4 regions of the Bradyrhizobium sp. 195 genome follow, and region 2 is predicted to be linked to each of the others. Evidence: predicted binding sites of a transcription regulator. Region 2 holds the regulator's gene; each other region holds the start of a gene.
What was found. The regulator HrcA, encoded in region 2, represses chaperone genes, less so after heat shock. The targets are predictions, from matches to a motif close to GTTAGCACTCNCNNNNNGNGAGTGCTAAC.

Region 1 (5,191 bases), 1.3 Mb from region 2:
ATTGAGAGATGACGAATCGCGATCTATAAGAACGGGCGTCTAACAGCGAGCCATTTGACCAGGATCAAGAGCCAGGAGCCACGGCTCCCTATGCCGGAATTTACCGGTGCATGGGCTGGCATCGCGAGATCGGCATCGCAGCGGGCCACGTCTTACCGCCACAAGGACATCATACGCACGCGGTGCATCTTTCAAGCTGACCACCCGATAGTTTGCAGACTTACTCGGAAATACAAGGAATATTGATTTTTGACGACTGAGTGGGCTTATCTTTTCGACTTTGCAAGCCTAACAGCCTGCATTGAACGCGGCGGCAATTTCGCGGCGAGCTTAGAGCAAGCGCATCAGGTGTCAGCCGTTTCATAAGCGATGGAGTTGGCGGGGAATTCGTCGAAATGCGTGAACTTCTGATCGTTTTTGTGGCGCTTACAATAGTGTTCGCAGCACGCGGCCGGCACCAAGATGGCTTTGTGCCGCGGCTGACCGCGTCCCTGCCGCCAGTCAACGTGCCCTAGTCTTATTATCGTGGTCGAGTAGCTCGGCCATTCGGCTTTGCTCTCACAGATCCGGGCGGGCGGCTTTCCCGCACCCGGCTCTTCCCGGGGGTAACCCGCGTCATATCCGCGCCTGTGCCCAAGTGCGAGTGATGCGTGGAACGAGCAGACGGAAGCGTGCCGTCAGGGTGTCGAACTCGGACCAGCCCATGCGCCGACTTTTCTGGCTCCGCCGTCTCAGACAACGCAGCCAGGTCCGACGTACTTCGCGGTAGAAGCCGTTGAGCGCTGGATAATCGTGCGGCCTGCCATAGTAGCCATAATGCCCACGCAGAACGGCCGCGAACCGCTTATGCTGTGTGTGTGTTTCGGCATGGATGCCGATAAGCTCCCGATCCAACGCCGATTGACAAGCGGCCTCCTAGGTGTTCAGTCCCGAGGTCAAGTGGAGTGGATCGAGCCGGAAGCGGTCCGGCTCTTTTGCCCAGGCCGTGCAGATGGCTTCGTAGGGTGTAAGGCCACGTAGGGTCTTTAGCCGCTTGGCGAAGTTGTAGCCGTCCAGGAAGGCAGCGAGGTGATCCTGGAGCTGGCGGTGGGTCTCGTAGTGGTATCGCCGGATAGTCGCCTCCTTCAGCGTTCGGTTCATCCGTTCGACCTGACCGTTCGTCCAAGGATGGCTGGGCTTGGTGAGCCGATGCTCGATGCCATGATCTCGACAGGTCCGATCGAAGGGATGGCTGCGCCAACGGGCGGTTGGCCCGCTCCGGTTCTTGGGCAAGTCAGCGAACTGGATGCCATTGTCTGTGAGTACGGTGTGGATTTTGTAGGGGACAGCTTCCACCAGTTCGTCGAGGAAGGCCCTGGCGGTGGCGGTGGTTGCCGTCTTCGTCAATCGAGCGAACGCGTACTTCGAGGTTCGGTCCACGCCCACGAAGAGGTAGAGCTTCCCCTCTTCGGTACGGACCTCGGCGATGTCGATGTGAAAGTATCCGATGGGATAGGCCTTGAACGGCTGTTTGGCTGGCTTGTCGCCAGCGACCTCCGGTAGGCGGCTGATCCCATGGCGCTGTAGGCACCGATCCAAGGATGACCGCGTCAGGTGCGGTATCGTCGGCTGCAGGGCATAGAGGCAGTCATCAAGGGGCAATAGTGTGTGCCTGCGGAAGGCGACGACCGTCTAAACGCATCCCAATCTTAGAACGAAGTCAGCCGACGATTCGCATTTGAACCGGCACCAGATCGGCGGGCCTTTACCAGCTCGAATTTAGGGCAGAGGAATTGAACTGTTAGGCGACATTAGGTCGAGAGACAGAGCCGTACGATTCACTCAGAAGAAGGGTGCTCGGCGGCAAGCGGAGAAAGTGATCTGGGGCAGCCCCCACAGAGATCCCGCGCGCCCAGCCCGATTTTCCTACTACAAACACTTGTTCCCCAAAAAATCGGTCCTATTTCAGCTGCGCCTGCGTTGGCACTCGCAGGCCGCGATTGCTAGCAATCGGGAAATCATCAACTGGTGTAAATGCTTAGGAGATCTGCATGGAATTCCGTCCGCTTCACGACCGCGTCGTGGTCAAGCGCATCGACGCAGAAGAAAAGACCGCTGGCGGCATCATTATTCCGGACACTGCCAAGGAAAAGCCTTCGCAAGGTGAAGTCATCGCCGTCGGCCCCGGCGGCCGCGACGAGAGCGGCAAGTTGATCCCGATCGACGTGCTGGTCGGCGACCGCGTCCTGTTCGGCAAGTGGTCAGGCACCGAGGTCAAGATCGACGGCCAGGAGCTGTTGATCATGAAAGAGAGCGACATCCTGGGCGTTCTCACCGACGTGTCCGCCAAGAAGAAGGCCGCCTAAACCATCGCTCGCACCGCTCATCCTGAGGAGCGCCTGCTGGGCGTCGCCAAGGGTGAGACCAAGTAAAACATTCAGGAAAACTCACATGTCAGCTAAAGAAGTCAAATTCGGCGTCGATGCACGCGACAAGATGCTGCGCGGCGTCGACATCCTCGCCAACGCGGTGAAGGTCACGCTCGGCCCCAAGGGCCGCAACGTCGTGCTCGACAAGTCGTTCGGCGCTCCCCGCATCACCAAGGACGGCGTCACCGTCGCCAAGGAGATCGAGCTCGACGACAAGTTCGAGAACATGGGCGCGCAGATGGTGCGCGAAGTCGCCTCCAAGTCCGCCGATGCGGCCGGCGACGGCACCACCACCGCAACCGTGCTCGCGGCTGCGATCGTTCGTGAAGGCGCCAAGTCGGTTGCCGCCGGCATGAACCCGATGGACCTCAAGCGTGGTATCGACCTGGCCGTGGAAGCCGTCGTCGCCGACCTCGTCAAGAACTCCAAGAAGGTCACCTCGAACGACGAGATCGCCCAGGTCGGCACCATCTCGGCCAACGGCGACGCCGAGATCGGCAAGTTCCTCTCCGACGCCATGAAGAAGGTCGGCAACGAGGGTGTCATCACCGTCGAGGAAGCCAAGTCGCTCGAGACCGAGCTCGACGTCGTCGAGGGCATGCAGTTCGACCGCGGCTACATCTCGCCCTACTTCGTCACCAACGCCGACAAGATGCGCGTTGAGATGGACGACGCCTACATCCTCATCAACGAGAAGAAGCTCTCCTCGCTGAACGAGCTGCTGCCGCTGCTCGAGGCCGTGGTGCAGACCGGCAAGCCGCTGATCATCGTCGCCGAGGACGTCGAGGGCGAAGCCCTCGCGACCCTCGTCGTCAACCGCCTCCGTGGCGGCCTGAAGGTCGCGGCCGTCAAAGCTCCGGGCTTCGGCGATCGCCGCAAGGCCATGCTGCAGGACATCGCGATCCTGACCGGCGGCCAGGCGATCTCGGAAGATCTCGGCATCAAGCTCGAGAACGTCACGCTCAACATGCTCGGTCGCGCCAAGAAGGTGATGATCGACAAGGAGAACACCACGATCGTCAACGGCGCCGGCAAGAAGGCCGACATCGAGGCGCGCGTGGCCCAGATCAAGGCGCAGATCGAGGAGACCACCTCGGACTACGACCGTGAGAAGCTCCAGGAGCGTCTGGCCAAGCTCGCAGGCGGCGTCGCGGTGATCCGCGTCGGCGGCGCGACCGAGGTCGAGGTGAAGGAGCGCAAGGATCGCGTTGATGACGCGATGCATGCGACCCGCGCCGCGGTCGAGGAAGGCATCGTTCCGGGCGGCGGCGTCGCCCTGCTCCGTGCCTCCGAGCAGCTCAAGGGTCTGCGCACCAAGAACGACGACCAGAAGACCGGCGTTGAGATCGTGCGCAAGGCGCTCTCCGCGCCCGCTCGCCAGATCGCGATCAACGCCGGTGAAGACGGCTCGGTGATCGTCGGCAAGATCCTGGAGAAGGAGCAATACGCCTACGGCTTCGACTCGCAGACGGGCGAGTACGTCAACCTGGTCACCAAGGGCATCATCGACCCGACCAAGGTGGTCCGCACCGCGATTCAGAACGCTGCCTCGGTTGCGGCGCTGCTGATCACTACCGAGGCCATGGTCGCCGAGCTGCCGAAGAAGGGCGGCGCCGGTCCGGCAATGCCTCCGGGCGGCGGCATGGGCGGCATGGACTTCTGATCCAACTCTCTCTAAAATGCGATCCCCGGCAGAAAAATACCGGGGTCATTTTTTGCTCGCGACTTTTTCAGTTCGTTGTTCTGATCTCGCGCTATGCGCTGTGGAAATGACGATCAGCAGTTGCTAGACGTTGGTTTTGCGAGTCTGCTGGTAGGCATGTCACCGGCAGGACGAGCGGGTGATCGCCGTTCTGCACAGCCTTTCCCTGCGGCCTCAACGTCGGCGGCCGGTCAAGGCGAACACCTGAGAACGCCCGGTCGCGGTAGCCACCCATTGGCGCTACTGACTTAAATAGCATCGGTTCCGGCGCCTATCCATCGCTGTAAACGGATGCGCGAGCTAGGTGGTGGTCCCCGGGAAGAGCGATCCTCATCTCTCCTAATTTGGGCCGATCTGTTGCACCGTCCACAATCAGAAGAAGAACATCGCCAACTCAATCGAGACGGAAGATCTTTCGCCCAACCGCTACAATTTCCCGGTCGGTCGGAGGATTACTTGTCTCGACGTGCAGAGTGAGATCCGGCCTGTTCACTCTCAGGAAATTCATCAGCTCGGTCTTCTCGGTTCCCGGTCCGATGATCAGCAGATCAGTGCAGTTACTCAGGGCCCGACCTACCCTGACGACAAACGTCGGATCGTCATTCACGTCGGCAGAGCCAGTATGCGCTTTGCAATCAAGACGCTGGGGCGCCAAATGCGCGCGTACGGCCGTCGCGCTGACGCCCGTTAAACCTATGGAGAATATCTTAGCAATGAGGTGGTCGATCCACACGACCGCGTGCGAATGAATCTGAGTTGTCATATCGCTCATGAATGGATTCCATTGCATTTCGTAATTCACCTCTCCGTCGGAGCGCAAGCCCGCACGCAAATTTCCTGCGGCTGACTCAAGTGATCAGCGTAAATCGACTCGCTACGTTGATGTAACCGAGAACAGATCGCGTTAATTGAGCCCTGTGCAGCTGGAAAGTGTCCACAACTTCATGCCGCACGCCGCCTTCTTGACGATCGAAGGCTTGTGCATTCTCCGCTCCATGTCGCCCACTGCTCCGAGATGGATTTAACGCGCCATTGCGAATGCTCGAGCGCAACGAAGGAGAGCTCTTGTGGCTTTGAGAGT
Region 2 (5,191 bases):
TGGCGACGGCATCGAGCGCCTCGCGCGCACTGTGCAACCGGCCCAGCGCCTTCAGCGAGGCATCGTCGAGCGCTTGCACGCCGAGCGAGACGCGATTGACGCCGGCGGTGCGATAACCGGCGAAGCGCGTGGCCTCGACGCTGGTCGGGTTTGCCTCCAGCGTGACTTCGACGTCGCCTGCGACGGTCCAGTGCTTGCCGATCGCGTCGAGCACGGCGCCGACGGTTGCAGGCTGCATCAAAGACGGCGTGCCGCCGCCGAGGAAGATCGAGGTGACTTCGCGGCCCGGCGCGCGCTGCGCGGTTGTTTCGATTTCACGTTCGAAGGCGGAGGCGAAGCGCGCCTCGTCGATCGCGGCGTGGCGGACGTGGCTGTTGAAGTCGCAATAGGGACATTTCGACAGGCAGAACGGCCAGTGCACGTAGACGCCGAAGGCTTCCTTAGCGCGGCTCAAGGCAGATCTCCGCCAGTTTCACGAAGGCGCGGGCGCGGTGCGACAGGCCGAGCCCAAGCGGTGGCAGGCCATGCTTCTCGATGCTTTCCATCTCGCCGAAAGTGCGGTTGTGGCCATCGGGCAAGAACATCGGATCGTAGCCGAAGCCGGCATTGCCGCGCGGCGGCCAGACCAGCGTGCCGTCGACGCGCGCCTCGACCTCTTCGAGATGGTCGTCGGGCCAGGCGACGCAGAGTGCGGAGACGAAGTGCGCCTTGCGCTTGTCGGGCGTGGTGGCGCCGCGCTCCTGCAACAGCCGCTCGATCTGCGCCATCGCCGCGTTGAAGTCCTTGCTCGGACCGGCCCAGCGCGCGCTGTAGATGCCGGGCGCGCCGTCCAGCGCGTCGACGACGATGCCGGAATCATCGGCGAAGGAGGGAAGCTTGGTCGCCTTGGCCGCCGCAATCGCCTTGATCGCCGCGTTGCTGCGGAAATCGCTGCCGGTCTCGTCCGGCTCGGCGAGGCCGAGCTCGCCGGCCGACACCGCCGCGATGCCGTACGGCGCAAGCAGCTCCCGCATCTCGGCGAGCTTGCCGGGATTGTGGGTCGCGATAACGAGCTTGTCCGTGATTCGGCGGTGCATGGGCCTATTGACTACGCCACGGCCAGTTTCTGCAAGTCTACCAGACGGGCAACGCCCTTGCGCGCCAGTGCCATCAGCGCCAGGAACTCGTCCTGTGTGAACGGCTCGCGTTCCGCCGTGCCCTGCACCTCGATGATGCGGCCATCGCCGGTCATGACGAAATTGGCGTCGGTCTGGGCTTCGGAATCCTCGGCGTAGTCGAGATCGAGCACCGGCGTGCCGTTGTAGATGCCGCAGGAGATCGCGGCGACGTTGTCGCGCATGACGTTGGCCTTGATCATGTTGCGCGCCTTCATCCAGTTGATGCAATCGGCGAGCGCGACCCAGGCACCGGTGATCGAGGCCGTGCGCGTGCCGCCGTCGGCCTGGAGCACGTCGCAATCGACCGTGATCTGGCGCTCACCGAGCGCTTCGAGATCGACGATGGTGCGAAGCGAGCGGCCGATCAGGCGCTGGATCTCGACGGTGCGGCCGCTTTGCTTGCCGGCGGAGGCCTCGCGGCGGGTGCGTTCTGAGGTCGCGCGCGGCAGCATGCCGTATTCGGCGGTGACCCAGCCGCGGCCCTGGCCCTTCAGCCACGGCGGCAGGCGATCTTCCAGCGTGGCGGTCACCAGCACATGGGTGTCGCCAAACTTCACCAGGCAGGAGCCTTCCGCATATTTGACCACGCCACGCTCCAGCGTCACGGGGCGCAATTCGTCGGGCGCACGGCGGCTTGGCCGCATGGGAAATCCTCCAAAACTCGCAGGTGTAGGGCTGTTGGCGGTGCTTGTAGGGGGGGTGAGGGTGGGCGGCAAGGTTTTTTCACCCCCTGATTTCGTGCCCGCAAACGCCACGCTTGTCAGAAGCGCCCGGGATGGACAAATTATGAGGATCTGAGAGGAGTTACCGTCGGTGGCCCATCACGATCCGATCCAGCTGATCGCGCCGCGCGCAGGCCTTGCCCAGCTCAACGAGCGTTCCCGCGACATCTTTCGTCAAATTGTCGAAAGCTATCTCGCGACCGGTGAGCCCGTGGGCTCGCGTAATATCTCGCGCCTGATCGCGATGCCGTTGTCGCCGGCCTCGGTCCGCAACGTCATGGCCGATCTGGAACAGCTCGGCCTGATCTACGCGCCCCACACCTCCGCTGGCCGGCTGCCGACGGAACTCGGCTTACGCTTTTTCGTCGATGCCCTGATGCAGGTCGGCGACCTCACGGAGGATGAGCGTGCGGCGATCCAGAGCCAGCTTGCCACCGTAGGCCAGGCGCAATCGGTCGAGGCGGCGCTGGACCAGGCCCTGACGCGGCTGTCGGGACTGACCCGTGCCGCCGCGGTGGTGCTGACGCCAAAATCCAATGCGCGGCTGAAGCATATCGAATTCGTCCGGCTGGAACCGGAAAAGGCGCTGGTGATCCTGGTTGGCGAGGACGGCCAGGTCGAAAACCGCGTGCTGTCGCTGCCCCCCGGAGTTCCCTCCTCGGCGATCACCGAGGCCGGCAATTTTCTCAATGCGCGGATCCGCGGCCGCACCCTGGCCGAGGCGCGGCTCGAGCTCGAGACTGCGCTCGGGGAAGCCCGCGCCGAACTCGATCAACTGACGCAGAAGGTGATCTCGGCCGGAATCGCGAGCTGGTCCGGCGGCGAGAACGAGAACCGGCAGCTCATCGTCCGCGGCCACGCCAATCTGCTGGAGGATCTCCACGCGCTGGAGGATTTGGAGCGGGTGCGCCTTTTGTTCGACGATCTCGAAACCAAGCGCGGCGTCATCGACCTCCTGGGCCGGGCCGAGACCGCCGAAGGCGTGCGCATCTTCATCGGCAGCGAGAACAAGCTGTTTTCCCTGTCAGGCTCCTCCACCATCATCTCGCCCTATCGGGATGCCGCCGGCCACATCGTCGGCGTCCTGGGCGTGATCGGCCCGACGCGGCTGAATTATGCCCGCGTGATCCCGACCGTGGACTACGCCGCCCGCATCGTCAGCCGGCTGCTGGGGGGCTGATCGGCGTTTCCGCCGATCACGGGCGCTTGATTTTCATGGCTCCAGGCCCGATATCCGGGCCAACAATCCCTGGAAACGAGTTCGAGATTAGAGCCGATGACCGATCGAGACCGGCAACCCGAAGACACGACCGCGCCGACGCCCGAGCCCGTGGTGTCAAAGCCCTACATCATGCCCGACGATCCCGAGCCCGGCTCGGTCGAAACCTTGCAGAAGGAAGCCACCGAGGCGCGCGACCGCATGTTGCGGACGCTGGCCGAGATGGAGAATTTGCGCAAGCGCACCGCCAAGGAAGTCGCCGACGCCCGCCTCTATGGCATCACCGGCTTTGCCCGCGACGTGCTCGACATCGCCGACAATCTCCAGCGCGCGCTCGATGCCGTTCCGGCTGAGGCCCGCGCCACGGCCGATCCCGGCCTGACCTCGTTGATCGAGGGCGTCGAGCTCACCGAGCGATCGCTGCTCAACGCGCTCGAGAAGCATGGCGTGAAGAAGCTCGATCCGCAGGGCCAAAAGTTCGATCCGAACTTCCACCAGGCGATGTACGAAGTGCCCGATCCGTCGGTGCCGTCGGGCACTGTGGTCCAGATCATGCAGGCCGGCTATACCATCGGCGAGCGCGTGCTGCGTCCGGCTTTGGTCGGCGTCGCAAAGGGCGGTGCAAAGGCCGCTCCGGCGGCGAACAACAACGAGTCGAGCGACGCGCCGAACTAATAGTCCCTCATGGTGAGGAGCCGCGCTTGCGCGGCGTCTCGCACCATGAAGGCCAAGGTGCTGCAGCGGGCGCCTTCATCCTTCGAGACGCGCGCGAAGAGGCGCGCTCCTCAGGATGAGGGTTTTGCAGTGTTGCGCGTCGCCTACGCGCTCGCCGCGATGTCCGCAGACTGAATCCGCTTCACGCCGGCCTTGGCCATATCGGCCCAGGCTTTTGCCAGCGAACCCTGCGTGTCGATGCCGCGGCAGGCGTCTTCCACCACATAGACCTCGAAGCCTGCCTTGCGCGCGTCGAGCGCGGTCCAGGCGACGCAGAAGTCCGTCGCCAGCCCTGCAACGAAGACGCGCTTGATCTTGCGCCCCTTGAGGTATCCGGCAAGTCCCGTCGAGGTCTTGCCGTCGGCCTCGAGAAAGGCCGAATAGCTGTCGACGTCCTTGTGAAAACCCTTGCGGATGATGAGTTCGGCGTGCGGGATCGCAAGGTCCTTCGACAGCGCGGCACCATCGGTGCCCTGCACGCAATGGTCGGGCCACAGCACTTGCTTGCCGTAGGGAAGGTCGACGGTCTCGAACGGCTTCTTCCCCGAATGCACTGACGCGAACGAGACGTGGCCCGGCGTGTGCCAGTCCTGCGTCATCACCACATTCGCAAACGCCTTCGAGATCTTGTTGATGACGGGCACCACCTGCTCGCCCTCTTTCACCGCGAGGCTGCCGCCGGGCAGGAAGCAGTTCTGCACGTCGATCACGAGCAGCGCGGAGGTCTCGTCAGGTTTGATCGATGCCGCTGCAAACATCGCCGTTGGTGCGAGGCTCGCCAGCGCCGTCGTTCCGAGCATTGCCAAGACTTGTCGTCGGTCCAGCATCGTTCGCCTCCCTTGGGATGATCCAACGGGAGCGAAGCCTAGTTCCGTTCGTACACGAACAGAAGCCCGAAAATGCGGCCGGTATTGGTGAGGGGTTGGGCGTGGGCCGCGCGCCGGGTGAGGGTTCGATCCTCGGGAGATTGTCCCAATGAGGAGATACCCTCTCCCCAGCCCTCCCCCGCAGGCGGGGGAGGGAGCGCATCTCGTTCGGAGATGCAACTACCCCTTCGGCTGAATCCCGTCGCGCACGGCGCGGAAGCGGGTGAAGGCGGCGAGCCATTGCTCGCGCGGGGCGCTGGCGATGATGCGCAGCGAGGCGCCGCCGCTCGAGAAGCGGATCCACTGCACCACGGTGACGGGGGTCTTGTCCTTGCCACTGACGCCGTCGATCCGGGTCTCGAAGCCTTGCTGGCCGTTGATGCGGATCGGCTCGGACATGGTGACGCGCGATTCGCGCACGCCGGGGATCTGAAGCGCCGCCTCCTGGGCGAAGCGGGCGCGGTCGTCGGCGGCTTGCGGGGTGGCGCCGATCACGCCGAGGATCATGAACGG
Region 3 (5,191 bases), 2.8 Mb from region 2:
CGAGACGCTGCCGAAAGGCGCGTCCTATGTCACCAACGATTGCGTCGACAACGGTTTCCTCGACAATACCAGCGTCTTCACGGTGCCGCCGGGCCACTTCTTCGTGCTCGGCGACAACCGCGACAATTCCACCGACAGCCGCATGTCGACGTTCGGTTTCGTGCCGATGGACAATCTCGTCGGCAAGGTGACGCGGATCTTCTGGTCGCTCGACGAAGACGGCGAGCCGCACATCGAGCGGCTGGGGAAGGTAAGGTGAGGCTCCCGTCATTCCGGGGCGCGCGAAGCGCGAGCCCGGAATCCATAACCACAGGCGGATGGAATGGCCTACTATGTCTACATTCTCGCGAGTAAGAAGTACGGCACGCTCTACATAGGCGTAACGAACGACCTCGTGCGTCGCGTGTTCGAACACAAGACGAAAGCGGCTCCCGGCTTCACGACCAAGTACGGCGTCGACAAGCTCGTCTTGTTCGAAATCTATGACGACCCCTTGACGGCCATCACCCGCGAGAAAGAGCTCAAAAAGTGGCGACGGGATTGGAAGACCCGTCTCATTGAGGAGCAGAACCCCAATTGGGATGATCTGTATCCGGGAATCACCAACTGACGTTCGTGGTTATGGATTCCGGGCTCGCGCCCAAGGGGGCGCGCGCCGGAATGACGAGGGGATGGAATTTTCCCACAAACAAAAACCCCGGCATCGCTGCCGGGGTTTCGTAGTTCTTGAGATGGCCGGACCTTAGAAGTCCATGCCGCCCATGCCGCCGCCCGGGGGCATCGCCGGACCGGCGCCGCCCTTCTTGGGCAGCTCGGCGACCATGGCTTCCGTGGTGATCAGCAGCGCCGCAACCGAAGCTGCGTTCTGGATCGCGGTACGGACCACCTTGGTCGGGTCGATGATGCCCTTCTTGACGAGGTCGGCATATTCGCCGGTCTGGGAGTCGAAGCCGTAAGCGTAGGTCTTGTTCTCCAGGATCTTGCCGACGATCACCGAACCGTCTTCACCGGCGTTGATCGCGATCTGGCGAGCGGGAGCCGAGAGCGCCTTGCGCACGATCTCGACGCCGGTCTTCTGGTCGTCGTTCTTGGTGCGCAGGCCCTTGAGCTGCTCGGAGGCACGGAGCAGGGCGACGCCGCCGCCCGGGACGATGCCTTCTTCCACAGCCGCGCGGGTCGCATGCATCGCGTCATCAACGCGATCCTTGCGCTCCTTCACCTCGACCTCGGTCGCGCCGCCGACGCGGATCACCGCAACGCCGCCGGCGAGCTTGGCCAGACGCTCCTGGAGCTTCTCACGGTCGTAGTCCGAGGTGGTTTCCTCGATCTGCGCCTTGATCTGGGCCACGCGCGCCTCGATGTCGGCCTTCTTGCCGGCGCCGTTGACGATCGTGGTGTTCTCCTTGTCGATCATCACCTTCTTGGCGCGACCGAGCATGTTGAGCGTGACGTTCTCGAGCTTGATGCCGAGATCTTCCGAGATCGCCTGGCCGCCGGTCAGGATCGCGATGTCCTGCAGCATGGCCTTGCGGCGATCGCCGAAGCCGGGAGCCTTGACGGCCGCGACCTTGAGGCCGCCGCGCAGGCGGTTCACGACCAGGGTCGCGAGGGCTTCACCTTCGACGTCCTCGGCGACGATGACCAGCGGCTTGCCGGTCTGCACCACGGCCTCGAGCAGCGGCAGCAGCTCGTTCAGCGAGGAGAGCTTCTTCTCGTTGATGAGGATGTAGGCGTCGTCCATTTCAACGCGCATCTTGTCGGCGTTGGTGACGAAGTAGGGCGAGATGTAGCCGCGGTCGAACTGCATGCCCTCGACGACGTCGAGCTCGGTCTCGAGCGACTTGGCTTCCTCGACGGTGATGACACCCTCGTTGCCGACCTTCTTCATGGCGTCGGAGAGGAACTTGCCGATCTCCTGGTCGCCGTTGGCCGAGATGGTGCCGACCTGGGCGATCTCGTCGTTGGAGGTGACCTTCTTGGAGTTCTTGACGAGGTCGGCGACCACGGCTTCCACCGCCAGGTCGATACCGCGCTTGAGATCCATCGGGTTCATGCCGGCGGCAACCGACTTGGCGCCTTCGCGCACGATCGCCTGGGCGAGCACGGTGGCCGTGGTGGTGCCGTCGCCGGCCGCGTCAGCGGACTTGGAGGCGACTTCGCGCACCATCTGGGCGCCCATGTTCTCGAACTTGTCCTCGAGCTCGATCTCCTTGGCGACGGTGACGCCGTCCTTGGTGATGCGGGGAGCGCCGAACGACTTGTCGAGCACGACGTTGCGGCCCTTCGGACCGAGCGTGACCTTCACCGCGTTGGCGAGAACGTCGACGCCGCGCAGCATCTTGTCACGCGCTTCAACCGAGAATTTGACTTCTTTGGCTGCCATGTGGGTTTTTCCTTGGAATGTTTGACTGGAGGGAGAGAGGGGCTCTTAGGCCGCCTTCTTCTTGGAAGCGGGGACGTCGAGAACGCCCATGATGTCGCTTTCCTTCATGATCAGCAGGTCGACGTTGTCGATCTTGACCTCGGTGCCGGACCACTTGCCGAACAGCACGCGGTCGCCGACCTTCAGGTCGATCGGGATCAGCTTGCCGGCTTCGTCGCGGCCACCGGGGCCGACGGCGACGACTTCGCCCTGCGAGGGCTTTTCCTTGGCAGTGTCGGGAATGATGATGCCGCCAGCGGTCTTCTCTTCTGCGTCGATGCGCTTGACCACGACGCGGTCGTGAAGCGGACGGAATTTCATGCAGTCCTCCTAAGCATTTGCTCGGGTTGAGATTTTCAGATTGTTAGCAATCGGTGCCCGCGAGTGCTAGCACAGGCGAGGCTGAAATAGGACAGGAATTTTGCGGGAGCAAGGGCTTCTAGCAGAAAAATCGGCACCCGGAAGCGCGGATTGCCAGAATCTCTTTTCCATCGTTAACCGAGGTCGGGTCCGTATTAGCACGGTGCCGCATCTGCTGCTAACGCATTGAATTTCAACAGCTTGTTAAACTTTTGGGCTTGAGATGAATTGTCAGTTTGCGTCACATTTCTCTCATGTGAGCGCATCAGTACCAGGTGGCTCGTAAGGCGCACACCGACCAAGCCGCCCTTGAATGCGCTCCTGCAAAGGAGGTTGGCATGGACTTGCGGAGTGGGGGCGTTTCCGAGGACTTCCGGAAACAGATGCTGGGTTACGGGCTGACGACGGCACAAATTCTCTATCGGATGCCGGATCATCCCTCGCTGCTACAGACCTACGTCTGGCAGAACTACGACATGTTTCCGAAATTCCCGGCGCTGAAGGATTTCCTGGCGTTCTGGCAGGAGAAGCTCGACGGCCCCCTTCATTCGGTCACCGTCGCGCATTCCAAGCTGATCAAGCCGGCCGAGCTGCGCGCCGTGGATGGCGTGTTCCGGCTGCATTGAGGCGGACACCGGTCTCGTAGGGCGGGCAAAGGCGCGCGCTTGCGAGCCGTGCCCACCATATCTCTCCGCGATTGCATGGGCATGGTGGGCACGCTCCGCTTTGCCCACCCTACGATATCTGCGTTGGAACTGCGCAGGATGGACTAGCATCGGCTGCGCGTGTCGCTGTCCGCCCGCGAACACGCAATCATGCGCCGCCGTTGCAATAGCGCTTCCACATTGCGCGATAGGCCTCGTCCACCGCCCGCGCATAGGGGACAGGGTTGCCGGCGGCTGCGGAGTCGATCTGTCCAGGCAGGTCGCGGCGCAAGCGATCGAGTTCACCGATCTCAACTGCATGGCAGACAGCGATTTCGATATATCCCTCATTGCTATCCGTAACCCAGTGCGGCAGGCCAAGCGCCGTGAGGATGGAGCCGGCAGCACGGCTGGGCAGGCTGTTGCCGAGTTTCGCCACCACCGGCACGCCCATCTGCAAGGCCTCCCAGGTGCTGACGCCGCCGTTCTGCGGGAACGGGTCGAGGCAGATATCGACGCGATTGAACGATGCCAGATGTTCGCCCCGCAAGGTGGCTCCGAGCAGATCGATACGTTCGGCCGGCAATCCGCAAGCCGCAAACCGCGCCAGCAGATTGTCGCGGACCAGCTGGTCGTCCAGCGCAACATCCTTGATCAGCAGGCGCGAACCCGGCACTCGCTCGAGAATCCTGGACCAGACTTCCGCTGCCTCGTCCGAAATCTTGCTGATGCGGTTGAAGACGCCGAATGTGACGAAGCGGTTCGAGATCGCCGGGGTCGGCGCCTGCTCGATCCCGGCCGGCAGTGGCGTCAGCGTTACAAAGCACGGCAGGTCGACAACAGTTTCCGCAAACAGATCCCGGACCGCGAAAGGAATCGCGACGGGGTCCGAGAACAGATAGTCGATCGTCGGCAGTCCGGTGCCAGTGCCGTGGCCCCAGCCATGGACCTGGATCGGCGCCGGCTTGCGTGCAAACACGCTGAGCCGGTTTCCTCTGGTATGGCCGGACAGATCGATCAGGATATCGACGCCATCGGCGCGGATCTCGGCGGCGAGACGCTCGTCGGTCCATTGCGAGGCGTCGCGCCAGCGGTCGGCAATCCCTTGAAATTCGCTGGTCGTCGTGTCCACTTTTGACGAACAAGAGTAGCAAACGATCTCGAACTGTGCCCGGTCGTGATGTTGCAGGACCGGCTTGAAAATGAACGCAGCCGAATGCGCGTTGAAGTCCGACGAGACATAGCCAAGCACGAGGCGGCGATCCGGATCGCGGCTGTTGTCATGCGGTCCGGCCGCCTCCGAGGCGATCTTCGCGCCGACACGCTCCCACCATACCTGCCGCGCCTGCTGGTGCCGTTCGACGGTGGCGTCCCCCACAAAATCGAGCGTGAATATCTTGTTGGAGATCGCGCTCTGGAGGTCAGGCTGGATGTCGAGGGCTCTGTCAAAGCTGGCCAGGGCTTCGTCGACCCGGCCAAGCCCGGCGAGGCAAAGGCCCAGCACCAGGTGAGCTTGAATGGAATCGGGAGCGATCGCGAGGGCCTGCTCGCAATCGTGCGATGCCTGGGCAATTTGCTGGATCTGGAGCAGGACACTGGCCCGCGCGAGCCACCCGTTCGCCTCGTCGGGTGCCAGCCCGACGGCCCGATTGCCATCTCCCAGGGCTTCATCGAATCGCTGAAGTTCCCGCAATGCAACCGCGCGGTTCGCCAGCGCTGCGGCGTAGTCAGGCTTGATCGATAGCGCGCGGTCGAGGCTTGCGAG
Region 4 (5,191 bases), 1.2 Mb from region 2:
TAGTCAACAGATTGTTTCTCGAACCGCGGATCGAACGGACGCTGCCGTGGATCGACCGGCTCCTGCTGGAGCGTGCCTTGCTGATATCCGCCCTGCACCTGCGGCTCGCCCATCGGCGGCAGGCGGCGCTGGTCGTAATAGCCCGGCTGCTGCTGATACACCGGCTGCTCCGGCGCGTAGGCCGGGCCGCGGCCGGGGCCGTCACCGAACAGGAACTCGATGAAGCCGCCGCCCATATTCGAATTGGACGCGACGCGCACTGGCGCCGGCGGCACCCGCGGCTGGTAGAGCACCGCGGGCGGATCGTTCGGCACGCTATTGTCGAAGGCGCTGGCACTGTTTGCGCCGGCAATGAAGGTGCAAGCGCTGCCGAGCAGCGCAACAGACATTTTCTTGAACATCGACGTACTCTGTACTGTTTCGTCTAGATCACATGCGCCGTGGAGAGCTGATGGCTGGTCCGCGCCCCTCGACGTGGTCAATAAAAAGCAAAAGCCGTTTCGTTTGGTAAACGTATCGGGCGTTTGGATTCACCACGTCGTCAACCGAGGGGCAATTTGGCGATCAGCGTTTATTTTCGATGAACGCGGCGAGGCCATGGTTAATCGCTTCTTTGCGCGCCGTCGCGCGACGCCGCACAACAGTTCCGGCTGTGAACTTCGTGTTAAATCGCTTCTGACTACAAAGACGCGTGAGTGAGGTGGGGGGAGTATCCTGATGGCTGTTCACCGCAAACGTTTTCGCGTCGAGGATATCGCTGGTGGCGAGATGCCGATTTTGGACGTAACCGAAGAGGCAATCCCGATGCATAGCGAGATCATGGCCGAACTACGTGCGATCCGCGCCCAGATGGCGAAGGGCAGCGTGCCCCTGTCGGGTAGCGCAGCCATGGCGGCCATCGACGCCTCCACCGCCCACGAGCTCTCCGAGGCTCGTACCATGCTCGACACCTATCGCGCGCAGATCGAGCAGTGCGAGAAGCTGAAGGTCGAGCTCGACCTCATCCATGACGCCATCGACCGCACCAAGCGCGAGATCGCGACGCTGCACGGCAAGAGCTTTGACGGTGGCGAAATGGCCAAGGTCAACGGCGAGCTCGGCGCGGTCGTCGGCGGCACCGAGCAGGCGACCCAGCAGATCCTCGAAGCCGCGGAATCGATCGACCAGGCCGCCAGCGCAATGTCCAAGGTGGACTCGGTCGACCAGCAGAAGCGGCTCGCCGACGACATCCAGGAACGCGTCATCTCGATCTTCGAGGCCTGCAACTTCCAGGACCTGACCGGCCAGCGCATCAGCAAGGTCATGGGCACGATGAAGTTCATCGAGCAGCACATCAATGCGATGATGGACATCTGGGGCGGGGTCGACGCGATCAAGTCCCACGTGCCGGCGCAGGTGGACAATCGCAGTGAGGACGAAAAGCTTCTCAACGGTCCGAAGCTCACCGGCGACGTCGGCCACGCCTCGCAGGACGACATCGACGCGCTGTTCGACTAAGCGGACGCGAGATAGAGAAGAACAAAACGCCGGCGCAAGCCGGCGTTTTTTTGTTTGTCGTCATTGCGAGGAGCGAAGCGACGAAGCAATCCAGGCTGCCTCCGCTGAAACAGTCTGGATTGCTTCGCTACGCTCGCAATGACGTGTGGTTGGACCGGTGCCCGCTCACGCCCTGGGCGCGCAGCGGACGTAGACCATGTTGCCGTAGCGGGTGGCGGCGTCCTTGTCGATGAAGCGGGTGATCAGGACGCGGCCGTCGAAAGAGATGATTTCGCGGTCCTGGTCGCCGGGGGTCGGCCCCGCCGGTCCGATGTAGTTCTTGCCGCTCGGCGAGCCCTTCAGCCGCAGCTCCTGGGGCGTTGCCTGGTCGGCCAGGTGCATGATCACGCCGCCGGAGGAGCCGGCGGTGATCACATAGGGATTCTTGCACTGGGCCCGCGCGGCCGCCTCGGTGCGGGCGCGGTCGGCCGGGTTCTGGAACGAGGCCAGACCCCAGCGGCCGACGATCTCGTCGCCGCGAATGGTCGCAGGCATTTCCGGGGCTACTCCCGGCTCGGCTTCGGGCGGCGGCGAGGACGACGAGAAGGACGGCAGGCTCATGCCGCCGCCGCATGCGCCCAGCAGCAGCGCCAGACAAGAGGCGGCCGCCAGATTGGCAACCGTGCGCGCGTGAGCTGAACTGATCATGGCATTCCCCCGGACAAAACCATGGCCGCACCCCTCCCGCAGCCAAGCGCAAAACCGCTGCCGGGGCAATGACGTCCTTTGATACGTCGGCGCCCCGAACAAGTTTCCAATGCCACCATGCTATATCCGCCTCACCAATCGCTTAACCACCTTTGCTTGACAGGATCGCGGCCAAGCCATATTTCCGGGCCCACTATTAGCACTCGGAAAGCCCGATTGCTAAGCGCGCCGTTCGATCCTCGGGATAGGGGGTGGACGGAAGCGCCGCCCCACCCACTTCCACTACTTCCGAAGCGAGCCTCCAAAGGGAAACGTCATGGCTAAATCCAAATTTCGTCCGCTGCATGACCGTGTCGTGGTCAAACGTATCGACGCCGAGGAAAAGACCAAGGGCGGCATCATCATTCCGGACACCGCCAAGGAAAAGCCATCCCAGGGCGAGGTTGTCGCCGTCGGCCCCGGTGGCCGCGACGAGGCCGGCAAGCTGACCCCGATCGACCTCAAGGTCGGCGACCGCGTGCTGTTCGGCAAGTGGTCGGGCACCGAGGTCAAGATCGACAACGAAGATCTCCTGATCATGAAGGAGTCGGACATCATGGGCGTTCTGGCCTAAGGCCGTCAGCCTGAACAGCCGCTGAATGTCATGCCCGGGTCGCCGAGATCCGGGCATCCATCATTCCACCGGGTTCGACCTGCGGACCCCCGGACATGATGCGACGAGGCGAGCGATAGACACATCACGAAACCAGAGGGATTGCAGAATATGGCTGCCAAAGAGGTCAAGTTTTCCGGAGACGCGCGCGATCGCATGCTGCGCGGCGTCGACATTCTCGCCAATGCCGTCAAGGTGACGCTGGGCCCGAAGGGCCGCAACGTCGTCATCGAGAAGTCGTTCGGCGCGCCCCGCATCACCAAGGACGGCGTCACCGTCGCCAAGGAGATCGAGCTCGAGGACAAGTTCGAGAACATGGGCGCCCAGATGGTGCGTGAGGTCGCCTCCAAGACCAACGACCTCGCCGGCGACGGCACCACCACCGCGACCGTGCTGGCCCAGGCTATCGTGCGCGAAGGCGCCAAGGCGGTTGCCGCCGGCATGAACCCGATGGACCTCAAGCGCGGTATCGACAGCGCGGTGGCCGCCGTCGTCAAGGACATCGAGAAGCGCGCCAAGCCGGTCGCGGCCTCCTCCGAGGTCGCCCAGGTCGGCACCATCTCGGCCAACGGCGATGCCGCCATCGGCAAGATGATCGCTCAGGCGATGCAGAAGGTCGGCAATGAGGGCGTCATCACCGTCGAAGAGAACAAGTCGCTCGACACCGAAGTCGACATCGTCGAGGGCATGAAGTTCGACCGCGGCTATCTCAGCCCCTACTTCGTCACCAACCCCGAGAAGATGACCGCCGAGCTCGAGGACGCCTACATCCTCCTGCACGAGAAGAAGCTCTCGGGCCTGCAGGCCATGCTGCCGGTGCTGGAAGCGGTGGTGCAGTCTGGCAAGCCGCTCGTCATCATCGCGGAGGACGTCGAGGGCGAGGCGCTGGCCACCCTGGTCGTCAACCGTCTGCGTGGCGGCCTCAAGGTCGCAGCCGTCAAGGCGCCTGGCTTCGGCGATCGCCGCAAGGCCATGCTCGAGGATCTCGCGATCCTGACCGGTGGCCAGCTCATCTCCGAGGACCTCGGCATGAAGCTCGAGAACGTCACGGTGAAGATGCTGGGCCGCGCCGGCAAGGTCGTGATCGACAAGGAGAACACCACGATCGTCAAGGGCGCCGGCAAGAAGCCGGAGATCGAGGCCCGCGTCGGCCAGATCAAGGCCCAGATCGAGGAAACCACCTCGGACTACGACCGTGAGAAGCTCCAGGAGCGCCTGGCCAAGCTCGCGGGCGGCGTCGCGGTGATCCGCGTCGGCGGCGCGACCGAGATCGAGGTCAAGGAGAAGAAGGACCGCGTCGAGGACGCCCTCAACGCCACCCGCGCCGCGGTGCAGGAAGGCATCGTCCCCGGCGGCGGCGTCGCGCTGCTCCGCGCCAAGAAGGCCGTGGGCCGTCTCACCAACGCCAATGCCGACGTCCAGGCCGGCATCAACATCGTGCTGAAGGCGCTGGAAGCCCCGATCCGTCAGATCTCCGAGAACGCGGGCGTGGAAGGCTCGATCGTGGTCGGCAAGATCCTGGAGAACAAGTCCGAGACCTTCGGCTTCGACGCCCAGACCGAGGACTATGTCGACATGGTCGAGAAGGGCATCATCGATCCCGCCAAGGTGGTGCGCACCGCGCTGCAGGACGCCTCCTCCGTGGCCGGCCTGCTGGTCACCACCGAGGCCATGGTCGCCGAGACGCCGAAGAAGGAAGCCGCGCCCGCCATGCCCGCCGGCGGCGGCATGGGCGGCTTCTAAGCCGATCCTTTCATTACAATGTTGCGAAGGCCGCCTCCGGGCGGCCTTCTTTTTTGCAGACCCTGCCTTCAGCTTTCCGATTCAACCGACGGCCAAAACCCACTACGGTGGCGCGCCGATTCGATTGCGCGAGGTTTCATCGATGCGTGCGCTTCTGGTTTGTTCGACAGCCCTGTTGGCGGTTCTGCTCGCAGCTTCGCCGGAGGTCGCCTCCGCCCAGATGAAGCTGTCACCCAAGGCCACGGCGCCCGGGGGCGTGGAGACACGCTATTTCACCTCGATCGACGGGCTCATGGACGGCAATGCCGATGTGATCCTCAAGGAGACGCGTCAGGGCAAGACGGTCACGGCGGCCGTGCTCGACGTCTGCTATCCCGTCGCAAAGAATTCCGACCGCAAGGACCGCTTCGTCGTCAATCTCCAGGTTGCCGGCCAAACGCTGACGGGCACCACGCAGAGCATGAGCGAGAAGGCTCCTGTCAGCGTCAAGCTGCTGCGCAAGCAGGCCGGGGATAGCTTCGAATTCCGCGGCCAGATCAGCATTGGCCAGGTGGTGACCGAGGTGACCTCACCCGACAATTCCGACCTCAGCGAGAAGGAATTTCAGGACAA

Region 1: groES (co-chaperone GroES) is a predicted target of HrcA. The motif match lies at 1,959-1,987, and genes of this name have one in related genera.
Region 3: IVB26_RS26065 (co-chaperone GroES) is a predicted target of HrcA. The motif match lies at 2,786-2,814, and genes of this name have one in related genera.
Region 4: IVB26_RS33570 (co-chaperone GroES) is a predicted target of HrcA. The motif match lies at 2,380-2,408, and genes of this name have one in related genera.

The regions. Positions count from the first base shown of each region.
Region 1 is NZ_CP082161.1:1,300,963-1,306,153, reverse strand. It holds partial or broken gene IVB26_RS06105 (IS481 family transposase) at 916-1,668, opposite strand; gene groES (co-chaperone GroES) at 2,031-2,345, shown strand; gene groL (chaperonin GroEL) at 2,431-4,071, shown strand; gene IVB26_RS06090 (hypothetical protein) at 4,505-4,882, opposite strand.
Region 2 is NZ_CP082161.1:38,578-43,768, forward strand. It holds gene hemW (radical SAM family heme chaperone HemW) at 1-454, opposite strand, end outside; gene rdgB (RdgB/HAM1 family non-canonical purine NTP pyrophosphatase) at 441-1,076, opposite strand; gene rph (ribonuclease PH) at 1,088-1,801, opposite strand; gene hrcA (heat-inducible transcriptional repressor HrcA) at 1,971-3,059, shown strand; gene grpE (nucleotide exchange factor GrpE) at 3,156-3,773, shown strand; gene pncA (bifunctional nicotinamidase/pyrazinamidase) at 3,917-4,639, opposite strand; gene IVB26_RS00235 (hypothetical protein) at 4,859-5,191, opposite strand, start outside.
Region 3 is NZ_CP082161.1:5,569,857-5,575,047, reverse strand. It holds gene lepB (signal peptidase I) at 1-259, shown strand, start outside; gene IVB26_RS26075 (GIY-YIG nuclease family protein) at 323-610, shown strand; gene groL (chaperonin GroEL) at 743-2,383, opposite strand; gene IVB26_RS26065 (co-chaperone GroES) at 2,429-2,743, opposite strand; gene IVB26_RS26060 (usg protein) at 3,121-3,408, shown strand; gene IVB26_RS26055 (O-linked N-acetylglucosamine transferase, SPINDLY family protein) at 3,596-5,191, opposite strand, start outside.
Region 4 is NZ_CP082161.1:7,190,336-7,195,526, forward strand. It holds gene IVB26_RS33555 (L,D-transpeptidase) at 1-401, opposite strand, end outside; gene IVB26_RS33560 (protein phosphatase CheZ) at 718-1,497, shown strand; gene IVB26_RS33565 (hypothetical protein) at 1,663-2,184, opposite strand; gene IVB26_RS33570 (co-chaperone GroES) at 2,501-2,797, shown strand; gene groL (chaperonin GroEL) at 2,948-4,579, shown strand; gene IVB26_RS33580 (hypothetical protein) at 4,722-5,191, shown strand, end outside.